3 regions of the Alteromonas sp. V450 genome follow, and region 3 is predicted to be linked to each of the others. Evidence: predicted binding sites of a transcription regulator. Region 3 holds the regulator's gene; each other region holds the start of a gene.
The links. Region 3 encodes FNR, which switches genes on or off when oxygen is low (the NO sensors DNR and NnrR bind a similar motif). Its sites were predicted from a motif close to TTGATCTAGATCAA; they were not measured.

Region 1 (5,758 bases), 1.7 Mb from region 3:
GATTTCTCCACCGTGCATCTCTATTAAACTTTTAACGATCGATAATCCAAGCCCTAAACCGTGACGATTGTGCTCATTTTTGCCTTGGTAGAAACGTTCAAAAACATGCGACTGTTGCTCTTTTGTCATGCCTTTGCCGTTATCTTTAATTCGGAATAGATAATTCGAGTGCTCTCTTTTTCCGCGAATGTGGACCGTACCGCTTTTTGCAGTGAATTTAAGCGCGTTGCTAAGCAAATTGTTGATAACTTGCTTTATCCGTAAACTGTCACCTAAAATTTGAGTATGCTCATCTTCACAATGAATAGTGAGTTGAATGTTTTTTCCTGCAAACCCTGCTTCAAATGATTTGGCGACTTCTTTAATACAATCAGCAATCTTTAAAGAGTGCGTACTTAGTTTCATCGTACCTGAGATGATGCGCGATAGGTCTAGAATATCGTTAATAAGCGCTGCTTGGGTAGACGCTGCACGTTTTATCACGCCTAGGGCGTCGGTCATGCGATCGACGTTAGCAACATCCATAAGCGCCAAGTCCGTCCAACCTACAATGGAGTTTAACGGGGAGCGTAACTCATGTGAAATACTGGCAAGAAATTGGTCTTTTGCCTTATCGAGCTCTTCCAATTTGCTAATCTGCTTATCTAGCGATGCCTTTAAACTTAAAGCGTAAGGGATAAAGAGATGATCAAAGCCTTCTATTATCAGCTGGTCGTCATCCGTCCATTCGACTGATTCATCTGCCACGCTTTGCAAATACATATCGAATGAATTTCTCGGTGTCAGTGACCTGCCAACGTCTTTACTCGCAGCTTCTCGTCCCGCCCAGCGAATAGTCTTATCTTTCTGTTCTCTGAACCATACCGTGTAATAGCCTAACTTTGCTGATACACACGAAATATACATACCGCGAATACCGTTGAGATTACAGTTTTCAGATACCTCATCACCTAGCCGATTTATCGAAATCGATTGCTCTGACTGAGATACAGCAAATCTTTCTAAGAGCTTTACCAACGTTGGCTCGGATGGCGTTTTACCTACTAAATAATTTCCGGTAGGGGTTATCACCGCCAGACCACACGATTCAGCCACATCTAATAAATCCTGCTCTTTTTCTCCAATCGCCTCTAACGGGTTAGAAAATGTAGTAAGTTTGTGGACAATATTATTAAGCTTTCGCTGTCGTATTTGAAACTGTTCTTTCTTCCTATGCAGTGCTTTTGTATGCAGTTGCCATGCGTAGAGATGACCAAGCGACTCACACACTAAACGCTTTTTCTGGTCGATATACAATGGTGCACTATTGTGGCACGCAAGCAATCCCCAGAGTTTACCTTCAAAGACTAGTGAAACCGAAAACGATGAACGCACTCCCATATTTTTTAAATACCTAATATGAATAGGCGACACCGAGCGCACCATCGACATAGACAAATCAAGTGGAGGTCTGTTATCACTCTGCAAATAAGGTTGTAACCCTATAGGCGTTTCTTCTACATCGTAAACGCATCGTACTCTATTTTTTAAGTAAAGCGCTCTTGCTTGTGATGGGATATCTGAAGCAGGAAATTTAAGCCCTTTAAATGAACGTGCGGCAGGCTCCGTTGACTCACCAATGACTTCTCCGCAATAGGTTTTGTCAAATTGATAAACCATGACCGAATCGAAACCAATGTAGCGCCGAAATACCTCGGCAATAGCATCAGCAACGTCTTGAATGTCATGACAACTATCGACATCAGGCAACAAGGCTCTAATGTCAACGTCCATCGGAACCCATTGCTGGGCGGCTTCATAACTTAGTTGCGGCGTTGGCTCTAACTCGATGACCAACAACCCATTGGAATCAAAAACGACACCGCTGCCTTCTTTATCCCAGTTGTCTAACCACAGTGCATTTTCAGCAAACTTCCACTGGTAAGCGTGGCGCGTTTCTCCACCTTGAACAGCGGCATGTATCGTGTCAAATGTGTGCCCATCAGGAGCCGGAATATCAATTAACGCAGTAACTAAGGTTTCGCCAGGCACCACTTTTACTTTAAACAACTCACCGATATTTTCGCTAACAACGTGGATAATTTTGGTTGTCGGGTCTATCGCTATAACGTAACCAAAGCTCTGCACACTTTCAATTAAGTGAATTGCTTCATCCTCACAGTTTTGAAGCGATGCGTTGTGTATTCCGTTCATGATTTCTACCGTAAGGGAAAATTACGTTAAATGCTTTTTACATTACCACAATTAGATTCTAAAACACTATTTTCTATGATTTTTTGACAACAACACGATGAATTTTAAGGTGATTTTTTTCAGCTTAAACAAATGCTTTTGACTCGTCGATTTTCTTACACTTTTGTTAGTAATCTTGATCTAGCGCAATCTTTTGGTATAAACTTTCAGTAATTTCTGAAACTTCTGGAAAAATATAATGAAAATGACGCCCTTGATTACATCCGCAGTTATGCATTTTGGCGAAATGGGAAGCCGCTGGGGCTTCAATAGGACAGTTGGGCAGATTCTAGCCGTAATCGTACTCAATGATGAGCCTATCTCAGCGCAAGAAATTGCCGATGCACTTAATATTTCGCGAGGAAACACCAGCATGGGGCTGAAAGAACTTCAGTCATGGCGCCTTGTTAAACAGCACCATGTTCCTGGTGAGAGAAAAGAGTTTTTTATTCCTGCTGGTGATATTTGGACGCTAGCAAACAGAGTATTTGAAGAGCGCAGAAAGAGGGAAATAGACCCAACTATGAGCCTTTTACGTGACTTATTACTCGATGCGCCCGCTAACGAAAAAGAGGCAAATGCACAACATAAACTGAACGAAATTCACGATTTACTCGAATCAATTACGGCATGGTCTGAAGAGCTTCAAAATCTTGGGCCTGAAAAGTTAAACACGTTGATGAAGTTGGGTTCTGGCGTGGGCCGTATGCTTGAGCTTAAGGACAAGCTACTTCCGGGGAAAAACAGCGTTAACTAAGGGGGCCTTCTGTGGATGCATTCTTGCTGTCTCGTTTACAATTTGCGTTAAATATTAGTTTTCATATTTTGTTTCCAACCATAACCATGGCGATGGGCTGGTTTCTATTTTATTTTAAGCTGCGCTCTAATACTTCAGGCCACCCTGTGTGGATGCGTATGTATCGCTTTTGGGTGCGAGTCTTTGCCCTAAGCTTCGCGTTAGGTGTGGTAAGCGGCGTCACCATGTCATTCCAATTTGGCACCAACTGGCCTGGCTTTATGGAAAAAGTAGGTAATGTAGCAGGGCCTCTGCTCGGCTACGAGGTACTCACCGCCTTCTTTTTAGAGGCCACATTTTTAGGCATCATGCTATTTGGCATACGTCGAGTACCTAACTGGCTGCATACGGCTTCAACCCTTATTGTTGCGCTTGGTACCACAACCTCAGCGTTCTGGATATTAGCCTTAAATAGCTGGATGCAAACCCCACAGGGCTTTGAAGTGGTCGACGGTGTGGTGTATGCCACAAACTGGAAAGAAATTATCTTTAACCCATCTTTCCCTTACCGCTTTGTACATATGATGTTAGCGTCTGGACTGACAGCCAGCTTCCTGATAGCTGGGCTTTCGGCCTACCGCATGCTGAAAGGCGACGACAAGCTAGCGCCCAAACTCGCTTTAAAAACAGCCACCTATACGGCGGCAGTGTTAATTCCTTTGCAAATTTTTGCCGGCGACATGCATGGTCTAAATAGCCTTGAGCATCAGCCTCAGAAAGTAGCGGCAATGGAAGGACTTTGGGAAACCACTGAAGGCGCACCTTTGTTGCTTTTTGCAATTCCTGACGAAGAAAGCAAAGAAAATCATTTTGAAATTCCTATCCCTTATGGTGCAAGTTTAATTCTTACTCACGAGCTTAAGGGGGAGATTAAAGGGTTAAATGAGTTTGAAGGAGAGCATCCGCCCGTCGCACCTGTTTTCTTCGGTTTTAGGGTTATGGTAGGAATGGGCATGTTAATGCTTGCTGTGTCGTGGCTTGGCAGTCTCTATCTTATACGAAGCAAAGACTTCCCTGTTTGGCTTAAACGCACGTTTGCAGGCATGGCATTTAGTGGCTGGATTGCAACGCTAGCAGGCTGGTACGTAACGGAAATAGGCCGTCAGCCCTATTTGGTAAGCGGCGTATTAAGAACCGCTGATGCCGTTACTCAATTGCCACCGGCCAATATTGCTCTGTCGTTCACGCTCTACCTTGTTATCTATACGGTGCTTCTAATTGCATATATGGGAACACTTATGTTGATGTGCAGAAGAGCAGTTGAAATTGAAGAGATAACGACAGAAGAGCGGGAAGTTGCAAAGGCAAAAATGCAACCTACTGATCCAGACCCAAGCACGGTTTAAGGAGAGCAAACATGTTTGAAAACGTATCAGCAGAAATGCTCGGCAATATTTATGTAGGCTTACTTGGTCTATCTGTATTGTTGTACGCCATTTTAGATGGGTACGACTTGGGTGTAGGTGTACTTATTCCGCCAAGAACAGAAGCGTTTCGCGATGACATGATAGCCTCCATAGGGCCTTACTGGGACGCTAATGAGACGTGGCTTGTGCTCGCCATAGGTCTACTGCTCATTGCTTTCCCTGAAGCTCATAGTGAGTTTTTACAAACCTTGTACTTGCCTGCAACCTTCATGTTGCTAGGGCTTATTCTGCGGGGCGTCGCGTTCGACTTTCGTGCCAAGGTTGTACAGGTGAAAAAGCGTAAGTGGGATTTGGTATTTAAGTACGGTTCGCTTTTGACTACCTTGGCGCAAGGTTACATGCTGGGTATCTATGTGACGGGACTTCGCACAGATATTTGGGCGCAGGGCTTTGCACTACTCGCAGCATTTGGTGTTACGGCAGCCTATGCGTTTATAGGTTCGTGCTGGTTAATACTTAAAGGCGAAGGTGAGCTTCAACAAAAAGCGTACTACTGGGCCAGAAGAGGTTTGGGAGTGCTAGCTGTAGGGATTGTCGCGGTAAGTATCGCAAACCTAACCCTACATGATGACGTGCGAGACTTATGGTTATCTGCGCCTTGGGGCTATGTGCTTTTTGCTATTCCAGTAGCGTGTTTTGCGCTCTTAGCACTATGTGGTGTGTTGCTTAAAAAACTGCCTGATGCACAAGGGAAAGGCGAATGGCTTCCGTTCCTTATTGCCCTTCTAGTATTTTTACTTTGTTTCACCGCATTTGGCATAAGCTACTATCCGTTTATCATCCCTGGACAGATGACGGTGATGGATGCGCTTAGTGATGCAAGTTCTCTACGCTTCTTGCTCGTTGGCGTAGTTATTGTTGTACCTATTATTTTGGCTTATACGGCCATGGTATATAAGATATTCTCCGGTAAATCAGAGAAGCTTTCTTACTACTAGCCTTCGTCGATGGGATCGCAGCAGATCTCAATTACTTGAAACAATAGTGAACATCATTGAAATTCAATGGTGTTCACTTTCTATTCAGCGCTATACTAGATGCTATACATTGCGAGTTTCTTGCGGTTCCCGACGTCTTTCCTGTGCTTGGGGCATTTGCGGCGACCAGTATCCCCAATCCACGAACTCGATCTGAAAACCTGCGATCAAAGTATGATCCTTTTCCTCGAACAATGTATACCAATGAGTAGAGGACGTTTAGCGTTCGCTAGTCTACCCTTAAAGTGTGATCAAAATTTAAACGTTACTTACCGTTAAATATTTTGTTGACATCAAACTGTAATATTACTATATTTTATTTGGGG
Region 2 (5,758 bases), 2.2 Mb from region 3:
CCTACGAGTGCAGGTACGCCTGACACTGATCCGGTTGTTGAAGCATTCCATAATGGAGAATTACTGGTATACCCAACTGAGGCTGTAATGGGGATTGGTTGTGATCCAGACAATGAAATTGCAGTGAATGCACTTCTACGCGTAAAACAAAGGCCTGTTGAAAAAGGCGTAATTCTTATTGCTGCTAATTACAGTCAATTGCTGCCCTATGTAAATGATAATGCGGTGAGACCTGATAGACGGACCGATATATTTTCAAGTTGGCCTGGTCCCAATACTTGGCTACTTCCAAAGTCGTCATCCGCACCTCAATGGATCACAGGTGAGCATAAAAAAATTGCGGTTAGGGTAACGAACCACCCAGTGGTGGTGGCGCTTTGCAATAAACTTGGCAAACCAATAGTGTCTACTAGTGCTAATCTCTCAGGGCAACCTCCGGCTACGACAATAGCGCAAGCAAAAGCGGTGTTTGGCAATTCGGTAGTCTACGTAGATGGAGAAGTTGGCGGCGCGGATAAGCCAAGCACAATAAGAGATGGAGATACTGCTGAGGTGATTCGAGCATGATGTCAACACAACTGTTAGAAGGTAAAAACGCTCAAGAAGTGATTGAAATCGTTAAGCAATACCTTTTAAACCTGCAAGATTCAATTTGTCAGACATTAGAACTCGCCGATGGAAAAGGTCAGTTTGCTGAAGATAGTTGGCAGCGCGAGGAAGGTGGCGGCGGACGCTCGAGAGTATTAAAAAATGGCGCGGTAATAGAACAGGGCGGTGTTAATTTTTCCCATGTATTCGGCAGTCAAATGCCCGCTTCAGCAACGGCTAATAGACCGGAACTGGCTGGTCGTAATTTTCAGGCGATGGGCGTATCCTTGGTTATTCACCCACACAATCCTTATATCCCTACTTCTCATGCAAACGTACGCTTTTTCATCGCTGAGAAGGAAGGAGAGGCGCCTATCTGGTGGTTTGGGGGAGGATTTGATTTAACGCCTTTCTACCCTTTCAAAGATGATGTAAAGCATTGGCATGATACAGCTAAGAAGTTATGCGCTCCTTTTGGGGATGAGGTTTATCCCAAATATAAGAAATGGTGCGACGACTATTTCTATTTGAAACACAGGAACGAAACTCGCGGTGTCGGAGGGTTATTTTTCGACGACTTAAATGAGTGGGGTTTCGACAAATCGTTTGAATTTATGCAAGCGGTTGGTGATGGTTACATAAATGCCTATGTGCCGATCATTGAAAAGCGTAAACAAATGCCTTTTGGCCCACGCGAACGCGATTTTCAACTCTATCGTCGTGGACGTTATGTTGAATTTAACTTGGTGTTTGATCGTGGAACCTTGTTTGGACTGCAGACAGGTGGGCGTACAGAGTCTATTTTGATGTCGATGCCACCTTTAGCTCGATGGGAATATTGTTACACCCCTGCGCCAGGCAGTGCAGAAGAAAAGCTAACGGATTGGCTAAAGCCCATTGATTGGTAATAATTCATTAAGTAGGTCGTCTTTTCCTTATTTTCCATCATTATTAACGACTAGAAACGCTGTGTGGCAACTTCACGCGGCGTTTTTTGATCTACATCAAGTTCGAATAGTATCTTCGTTTCAGTGAGTTATGAAGCTTGCGCTGGATCAATGTTTCTCTTAACCAAGAGCGTAAAGTAGCGCCATCTTAGTTAAATACAAAAGAGACACATCATGCGCAAACACTTCTTATCTGCATCTGCACTTTGTCTTACACTTGCTGCACTTTCTCCTTTAGCTAGCGCTCATCAACAGGGCGATTGGATTGTCCGCGGCGGTCTTACTACAGTTGCCCCCGATGAATCTACTTCCAATATCGTCGCTGGTGGCACAGACCTTGGTGTTGCCCTGAATATTGGTAACGATACTCAGCTAGGTTTAAACGTTGCGTACTTTGTTACTGATAATATTAATGTCGAATTGCTTGCTGCTACGCCCTTCAAGCACGACGTTACCTTTTCCGTAGCCGACCCTCTCAATACGGGGAACAAGCTTGGCGAGGTCACGCATCTTCCACCAACGCTAACCGTGAACTATTACTTTAACGACACAAGTTCTGCATTTCAGCCATACGTTGGCGCTGGTATTAATTACACTTTTATCTTTGATGAGGAATTTACAAGCGCTAATGAAACTGCTGGCTTAAGCGATTTGTCACTGGATAACTCATTTGGCTTATCAGCTCAACTTGGTATGGACTATCAAATAGATACCAAGTGGCACATAAATGCATCTATTCGGTTTATCGATATAGATACTGAAGCTAAATTTAATGTAGGTGATGCTACCGGTAAGGTTGACGACATTGAAATAGACCCTTGGGTATACACGCTATCAGTCGGCTACACATTCTAATTTTTTGCAAAGCAGTTTGCCGTAACTATTGCACTACTTGATGCGCCGAAAAGAGCGTAGACAGTAACAGGGGAGTTGCGCGTAGTAAGGTCACTCTTTACCACGCGCTTTTTTATTTTGAGTTGACCATATGTTCGGCAAGTTGGTCGAGCGCTTCTAATAATTGTTGTGCTAACGCAGTATCGTCAACCGTTTTAAACATTGCCTTGCGCATGCAGTACATCCATTGCGCTTTCAATTCGGGGGTTACGCTGAAAGGAAGATGACGTGCGCGTAAGCGTGGATGTCCAAATTTTTTTTGATAATCGTCAGGTCCGCCAAGCCAAAGGCTTAAATAAAGAAAGAACACGTAACGAATTCGTTGTAAAGGCAACGGATGAATTGCGAGTAGTTCCTTTGCTAGCGGATCAGTTTCCATAATGTCGTAAAACGTATTGGAAAGCGCTCTTACTTTCTCTTCTCCACCTATACGGTAATATGGTGTACTCTTTTTAGCATCATTGCTTTTCTGTTTTGTTTTAAATAAGTCTCGTATTCCCATGAAAAAATTCGCTGTATTTGGAAATCCTATAGCTCAGAGTTTATCACCAACTATCCATCAAATGTTTGCACATCAGGTAGGAGAAGAGATTTCTTATGAAAAAATCTTGGCGCATGAAGATGGTTTTGTCGAGGCCGCTTCTACATTTCTAGCTCAAGATACTGCAATAGGGTGCAATGTTACTATGCCGTTCAAATTAGACGCCTATAACTTTGCTCAGGTTGAAGACGCTGCTGCGAATGATGCGAAGGCCGTAAATACGCTAATGAAGACAGCGGATGGAAAGGTTAATGGTTTTAATACCGACGGTATTGGCTTAGTGAATGATTTACTTAATAACGGTGTAGCACTAAAAGACAAACACGTTTTACTGTTAGGTGCTGGTGGTGCGGCACGAGGTGTTGTTTCGCCGTTATTTGAGGCCGGTATCGCGAAACTGACTATTGCCAATAGAACGCTAAGCCGTGCAGAGCAGGTGGCCAGGGAAAGTCAGTACGATGAAATAGCGGTAATGACGCTTGAGGGCGTAGCGTCGATAACACCACACGTAATCATTAATTCTACTGCAGCCAGTTTAAACGGCGAACTTCCATGCAATATGAATGCGACGTCCTTGAGTGAGTGTGAAGCGGTGTATGACATGGTCTATAAAAACTCACCAACACCTTTTATGCAAGAAGCAACAAAATTTGGGGTAGCCCAAAGTCTAGATGGGCTAGGTATGTTAGTTGAACAAGCCGCAGCAGCATTTACCATTTGGACAGGCAAAAAACCAAATACTGCCAAGGTAGTAGAAAAAGTAAGGGAACTGGTAAAGCGCTAGTGGCACGGCGCTGTGTCGGGATAAGGCCCAGCAGCGCCACTTATTAAACACGCTTATAGACAAATGGTGTTTTAAATGCAGAGGATTAGGCGTCTTCTAAATATTCGTCTTTTAAGTTCACGTAGTTAACCGCCGACTGTTTCAGAAAGGCTAGTTCACTGTCTTTTAGAGGGCGCTTCTTTTGCATTGGATTGCCCACATAGAGGTATCCACTCTCAAGGCGCTTGTTGGGAGGGACTAATGTACCAGCACCGATGAACACATCATCTTCTACGACAACGCCGTCCATAATAATAGCACCCATACCTACTAGTATTCGACTGCCAAGCTTACAACCGTGTAGCATGCACTTATGACCTACCGTAACGTCTTCACCAATAATTAATGGAAAGCCTTCGGGGTTTTGTGCTGATTTGCGAGTAACGTGCAGCACGCTGCCGTCTTGTACATTACTGCGGGCACCTATTCTGATTTTGTTTACATCGCCCCTTGCCGCGACAAGTGGCCAAATGCTTGCGTCATCGCCTAATACTACGTCACCTGCAATGACAGCTGACGGGTCGACATAGCAGTTTTCACCAAGAGATGGGGTTATAGATTTATAGGTACGTAGGGTCAAAGTATTATTCCTTTTATATTGATACTTCAATAGTTCTACTATTTTAGGTATCGAATAATGAATGAGTAATAGTAATGACAATTACTTTATCACGCTAATTACGTTATTTAAGAATACGAGTGTACTTAATCTCTATATGTTTATTACAAGCTAAGGAGAGCATGATTAGGTGATAACAAATTGCGTAGATCATTAGAAGGCCCATAGTGAAGCGACAAAATAGTGTGTTTGATGAGCGAAGTGGGGCTTTATTGAGCAAACAAACGCAATATGACACTTTTTTTAAAATAAGTGTTGACGTGAGCGCTCATTTCCCTATTATTGAACAATACTTATGTTCTTTAACAATTTGGAAAGCTGATATTAATAGTAATCAATCAAAATTGAGTAACTGAGAAATCGAAAGATGACTTTTTACTCTACTTGACTGAATTGCTTGTTATCAATCGATGATTTGATAGCAAGGCAATTCTTCCGATTAGCTTGTCATTCATGCGACATAACTCAGGCAGAAGTCAAAAGGCTGTTTGGGGTTGTATGGTTAAGTGACGAAGCGTATACGGTGGATGCCTTGGCAGTTAGAGGCGATGAAGGACGTGTAAGTCTGCGAAAAGCTGTGGTGAGCCGACAAAATGCATTTGAGCCACAGATGTCCGAATGGGGAAACCCACCTATTTATAGGTATCGTTGCATGAATACATAGTGTAACGAGGCAAACGAGGGGAACTGAAACATCTAAGTACCCTTAGGAAAAGAAATCAACCGAGATTCCCCTAGTAGCGGCGAGCGAACGGGGAGCAGCCCTTAAGCTGTTTAGAATTTAGTGGAATCCTTTGGGAAGAGGAGCGATACAGGGTGATAGCCCCGTACACGACGGATTCTTTACAGTGAAATCGAGTAGGTCGGGACACGTGTTATCTTGACTGAATATGGGGGGACCATCCTCCAAGGCTAAATACTCCTAACTGACCGATAGTGAACCAGTACCGTGAGGGAAAGGCGAAAAGAACCCCTGTGAGGGGAGTGAAATAGAACCTGAAACCGTATACGTACAAGCAGTGGGAGCCCTTCGGGGTGACTGCGTACCTTTTGTATAATGGGTCAGCGACTTATATTTAGTAGCAAGGTTAAGTGAATAACGGAGCCGTAGCGAAAGCGAGTGTTAACTGCGCGTTTAGTTGCTAGGTATAGACCCGAAACCCGGTGATCTAGCCATGGGCAGGTTGAAGGTTGAGTAACATCAACTGGAGGACCGAACCCACTAACGTTGAAAAGTTAGGGGATGACCTGTGGCTGGGGGTGAAAGGCCAATCAAACCGGGAGATAGCTGGTTCTCCCCGAAATCTATTTAGGTAGAGCCTCGGACGAATTCCATTGGGGGTAGA
Region 3 (5,758 bases):
AGTATTTTAGAAACCCTCGATAAACTTAAAGTCTATGACGACCCTTCTCTTCAAGAAGAGTTTGTTTTTGAAGAAGGTCAACACAAACAAATCCAATTAACCCTCGAAGGTATTACTTGTGCTGCGTGCGGCTGGCTTATCGAAAAGCAGTTGTCGAAAGTAGATGGAATAAAGCAAGTCGCGGTGAACGTTCAAGAGCGCCGGGCACTTGTCACATGGTTACCGCACGATATTAAACTTAGCCAAATACTCTCAACACTTAAGCGCATTGGTTATGTTGGGTCTCCATTTCACCCCGACGAACACGAAGCCAGTTATAAGCGTGAACAAAAAACATTTCTAAAGAAGCTTGGCCTTGCAGGCATTATGACCATGCAAGTGATGATGCTGATGACGGGCCTTTATTTTGATTGGTTTGGCGCCATAGAGTTAGAAACCCGACAATACTTTTATTGGGTTGCCCTTACACTAACCACACCGGTAGTACTGTATTCCGGCAGCATCTTTTATGTTGGCGCAGCCAAAGCGCTTAGCGCAAGAACAGTAAATATGGATGTGCCGGTTACGCTCGCCATATTTGGTACCTTTTTTGCGGGTATTCGCTCTACCGTTTTAGAGCAAGGCGAGGTGTATTTCGAATCTATTTGTATGTTCATCTTTTTGCTTCTGCTTAGTCGCTTCTTAGAGCACCGCAGCAGACACAGAGCGGCGCAAATTTCAGCCAATATGATGCAATATGTACCCGTCTCCGCTACTAAGTTACTGCAGGATGGGAGCATGACTGAGTGCTTAGCAAAGCAGCTAAAAGTAGACGATGTGGTTTTGGTTAAGCCTGGCGAAACCATTCCCATTGATGGCATAGTAATCGAGGGAAACGCAGCGGTTGACGAATCAATGCTTACTGGTGAATTTAATCCAGTACGCAAGTCAAACAATAGTACTGTATATGGTGGTACTGTATGTCAAGACGGCAGCCTGACCATTACAGTTACGCAAACCCTTAAAAATGCACTGGTAAATCAAATAGTAAGGTTACAAGCAAGTGCGATGGCGAGTAAGCCCAAAGCGGCGCAGATAGCGGATAATTTTTCTCGATACTTTGTTACCGCTGTATTGCTGATTTCTGCCTTAACCTATAGCTTTTGGGCATATCAGGGGAGCGACGAGGCATTTTGGATCACCATATCTGTGCTAGTGGCTACCTGTCCTTGTGCATTAGGGTTAGCAACCCCATCGGCACTCACTTGTGCTATGGCCAAATTAAATAGACAAGGTATTTTGCTTAAACGTGCTGATGCACTTGAACAAATTACTGATATTGACACCATCGCACTAGACAAAACCGGTACGTTAACTCAAGGCAAGTTCACCATTACAAACGCGTGGTACGCTGATGGCGTTGATAGTGACAAAGCCTTGTCAATTGCATGTGCGCTAGAATCCCGTTCAGAGCACCCTATCGCCAAGGCGTTTAATGGTGACAATGGATGTGACCAACGCGCCAAAAACGAATTACACAAAGTAACAAATTTTTCCGTAACACCTGGCGGGGGGATCAGCGGCGAAATTAACGATACCATGTTCTCCATGGGATCAGCTGCCTTTAGCGTGAGCGACATCTACATAACGTCTATTGAACAATATCCCACAGCTAACGTTTTTCTTACCGTTGAAGGGCGTATTATGGCAGCATTTGAGGTACGAGATTCACTGCGTGTCGATACAAAAGAAACCCTCAATTTGTTAAAAACAAACCATGAATTGGCTGTTTTAAGCGGAGATACACAACAAAACGTTGATGTGCTCACCAAAACCTTGCCAATTTCAACAGCTATAGGTGGGCTTACACCAGAGCAAAAATACCAAGCGGTTAAAACTTTGCAGCAAACCGGTGCAAAAGTAATGATGATGGGTGACGGTATCAATGACGCACCTGTTTTAGCCAGTGCAGATGTAGCAATAGCTGTAGGCAACGCAACAGATGTGGCTAAAACTGCTGCCGATGTAATATTGCTTGGCGATCAATTGCTTTCTGTGCCGGAACTTATACAAACCGCACATCAAGTGAAACAAAAAATACGTCAAAACATTGGTTGGTCGGTAGGTTACAATGTTCTTATCTTACCTTTCGCAGTCTCTGGGTTACTTTCTCCATGGATGGCGGTTGTAGGTATGTCGTTGAGCAGTATTATCGTTGTTACAAACTCAACACGATTATTGAGCAAATAACATGAGTATTATTTACGTACTAATTCCAATCGCCATCATTATCGTTGCTGTTGCTATCGTGATATTTTTCTGGGCGGTGAAAACCAACCAGTTCGAAGACCTTGATCGTCAAGGCTACAGCATACTATTTGATGACGACCTCTCGCCAGAAGAGAAAAAACTAGCAGAAGAGCGTAAGCAACTTCAAGACAACAAGTCAAACAAGCACAAAGCGCCGCATGGACGGGATTAATTACTTCTCGGCCTTTCTTATTGGCTTGGCAGGTGGCGTTCACTGTGTGGGTATGTGTGGGGGAATTGTTGCCGCACTGAGAATGGTCTCCCCAAAAGATGCAAGTGCACTCCCCTATACGCTTGCCTACAACATGGGGCGTATAGTGAGTTATACCATCGCTGGCGCGATGACCGGAACACTAGGAAAAATAGCAGCAGACTTTATCCCCTTAGCAAACTACGCCCTCTCTTTACTCAGCGGCGTGATGCTGTTGCTACTAGCCTGCTATTTAGGCAAATGGTGGACAGGATTATCAGTGTTAGAAAACGCTGGCAAAGGTTTATTCTCCAAAGTCCAGCCGTTCTCTAAACGTTTTTTGCCGTTCAAAACCCCTTTTAGCGCCATACCTTATGGGTTTATCTGGGGTTGGCTACCTTGTGGCTTAGTATATTCAACACTTACTTGGTCACTTGCGGCAGGTAATGCGCTAGAAGGCGCAGCTATTATGTTTTTCTTCGGTTTGGGTACACTACCTACGTTGCTTGCCGCAAGCGCCGGTAGCCAATATATCGTGCGTAGTTTTCAGCACAATCATTTTAGACAGATTATTGCAGCAATAATGGCCATATATGCCGCTTATCTTATTCATGGCGCAATCGTTTAAAAATGGGTGTATTATTATGAGGTATTCTTTTAGAGAGCGTGCATTATGAGCAAAGGAAGCCAATTTTCTATTCACTGTCAAAACTGTAGTTTTAGTCACTTGTGTTTACCCGTGGCGCTGAATAAAACAGAAATTGAATCTCTTGACGATATTATTGAGCGTAAAAAACCGCTTCATAAAGGTGATACACTTATACATACTGGCGACAAATTCCATTCGCTGTTCGCTGTCAGAACGGGTTCGTTTAAGTCATTCGTTACAAATAACGAAGGCGAAGAGCAAATTACTGGTTTTCATTTCCCTGGCGATATCATCGGCTTTGATGCACTGCGGGAAAATAAACATCAAAGCTACACGTCTGCACTGGAGACGGCCATGGTGTGTGAACTTCCCTATGAAACCCTCGATGAAATGTCGGTACAATTTCCAAAACTTCGCCATCAAATTTTGAGTTTCATGAGCGCGGAAATAAAACAAGATCACGACATGATCATGCTTCTAAACAAGCGAACTGCAGAAGAGCGTTTACTGTATTTTATTTCACATTTGTCTCAGCGATTTGAGGAACGTGGCTTCTCACACAGAGAGTTTCATTTGACCATGACGCGTAATGAAATAGGAAACTATTTAGGGTTGACCATTGAGACTATAAGTCGCCTCTTAAGCCGCTTCCAGAAGGATGGCATCATCAAGGTGGATGGCAAACTCATCTCGATTTTGGATTTTGACAGGCTAAATAACAAGTTAGAAGCGCTCAATGGTCCTAGCGTAGTCTGTGGATAATCACTCCTTACGTTAATATGCAGCGCGCCACGCGCGCTTGTACCCCACACGCCAGTTCATTATTTTAACTTTCTCTCCCTCACGCACTATTTTATTTACGTTGCCAGGTACACATATTTCACGTTGTGAAATTCTTGTTCTAAAACAACTTACGTTTTTCTTAATGTCGTTTATAGTTAATAAAAGCGACATTTAAAACAGTGCAACGTTGTCAGTCGCTACCGAACTTCACCGTTAGGGGGACGTTATGATTGAGTGTAAACGAATTCTAGCTGTTGTTGATGCCGAGCGCGATAACCAACCAGCACTAAGTCGCGCCTTTGAACTTGCATCGAAAACCGGTGCACAGGTTACCGCCATGATGGTGGTATACGATTTGTCTTACGATATGACAACGATGTTAAGCCCCGACGAACGCGAGTCCATGCGGCAGGCTGTCACGAATGAACATGCAAAATGGCTGGCATCCCACCTAAAAGAACAAGGTTTTGATGAAACTAACATTGTTGTTGAATGGAATAATCGCGCGTATGAGTCAATCATCTATTATGCTCTTAAGCATCATATAGATCTGGTAGTAAAAGCCACCAAAAACCATGATGACCTTGCTTCTGTAATTTTTACACCTACAGACTGGCATTTAATGCGCAAATGCCCTCGCCCAGTGCTGCTGGTGAAAGAGCACGACTGGCCGGAAAATGGTGAAATCATTGCCGCTGTAAACGTGGGTAGCGAAGATGACGAGCACGCAGCTCTCAACGATAAACTTACTCACATCGCTAACGACTATGCGTCACTATTAAAAGGAAATGTAAACTTAGTAAATAGTTTTCCTTCAACCCCACTTAACATCGCCATTGAAGTGCCTGAGTTTGACCCCGATACTTATCATGATGCAGTGAAAAACCACCATTTAAAGGAAATGCGCAGTCATGCGCTAAAGTACGGCATTCCTGAGAATAAATGCGTTGTAGAAGAAGGCCTTCCGGAAAAAGTCATTCCGCAGGTTGCTAAAACATTAGATGCCGAACTTGTAGTTATCGGCACCGTTGGACGCGTTGGTCTTTCTGCGGCGCTTATTGGCAATACAGCCGAACATGTTATTGATGAACTCAATTGTGATGTACTTGCCATTAAGCCCGATGGCTTCGTCTCTCCGCTATCGATTTAGCCTTTGAATGTTTTTGCCAACATCATTTATAAGCAGAAAATAAAGCGCCTTTCAGTGGCAGCCGCTTTACAATTTTAACGCCACAAGCGTAGTCGAGAAATAGCGCTTTAATGTATACTGTTGGCTTTATCACAAACCAAGCTAGTTAATTATGAGTGTAGGCACAAACAGTGCTGACGCGTCGCCGTTAAACGCTGCGCAAAGTAAGCAAAAGTACAACTTCAACAAACTTCAAAAACGACTTCGCCGCAACGTGGGTAAAGCTATTGGCGATTTCGGCATGATTGAAAACAACGACAAAGTTATGGTGTGTTTGTCTGGCGGAAAAGATAGTTACACAATGCTAGATATACTTATGTTTTTAAAGAAGATTGCGCCTATTCACTTTGATATTGTTGCGGTTAATCTTGATCAAAAACAACCTGGCTTCCCAGAGCATATTTTGCCTGAATATTTAGATAGCATTGGCGTTGAATACAAAATTGTAGAAGAAGACACCTACTCTATCGTTAAAGATAAGATTCCAGAAGGAAAGACAACCTGTTCGCTTTGCTCTCGTTTACGCCGTGGTATCTTGTATCGTACCGCAAAAGAACTGGGCGCAACAAAAATCGCATTGGGACATCACCGCGACGACATGCTCGAGACGTTTTTCCTAAATATGTTTCATGGTGGAAAGTTGAAGTCTATGCCGCCT

Region 1: BK026_RS12420 (GbsR/MarR family transcriptional regulator) is a predicted target of FNR. The motif match lies at 2,369-2,382, and genes of this name have one in related genera.
Region 2: BK026_RS14895 (OmpW family protein) is a predicted target of FNR. The motif match lies at 1,583-1,596, and genes of this name have one in related genera.

Annotation. Positions count from the first base shown of each region.
Region 1 covers NZ_MODU01000004.1:2,851,249-2,857,006, forward strand. The annotation lists gene BK026_RS12415 (ATP-binding protein) at 1-2,193, opposite strand, end outside; gene BK026_RS12420 (GbsR/MarR family transcriptional regulator) at 2,432-2,989, shown strand; gene BK026_RS12425 (cytochrome ubiquinol oxidase subunit I) at 3,001-4,374, shown strand; gene BK026_RS12430 (cytochrome d ubiquinol oxidase subunit II) at 4,386-5,393, shown strand.
Region 2 covers NZ_MODU01000004.1:3,387,564-3,393,321, forward strand. The annotation lists gene BK026_RS14885 (L-threonylcarbamoyladenylate synthase) at 1-567, shown strand, start outside; gene hemF (oxygen-dependent coproporphyrinogen oxidase) at 564-1,496, shown strand; gene BK026_RS14895 (OmpW family protein) at 1,710-2,390, shown strand; gene BK026_RS14900 (group II truncated hemoglobin) at 2,503-2,931, opposite strand; gene aroE (shikimate dehydrogenase) at 2,930-3,754, shown strand; gene BK026_RS14910 (gamma carbonic anhydrase family protein) at 3,840-4,373, opposite strand; rRNA gene BK026_RS14920 (23S ribosomal RNA) at 4,913-5,758, shown strand, end outside.
Region 3 covers NZ_MODU01000004.1:1,165,740-1,171,497, forward strand. The annotation lists gene BK026_RS05050 (heavy metal translocating P-type ATPase) at 1-2,229, shown strand, start outside; gene ccoS (cbb3-type cytochrome oxidase assembly protein CcoS) at 2,231-2,461, shown strand; gene BK026_RS05060 (sulfite exporter TauE/SafE family protein) at 2,448-3,107, shown strand; gene fnr (fumarate/nitrate reduction transcriptional regulator Fnr) at 3,153-3,890, shown strand; gene uspE (universal stress protein UspE) at 4,138-5,061, shown strand; gene ttcA (tRNA 2-thiocytidine(32) synthetase TtcA) at 5,213-5,758, shown strand, end outside.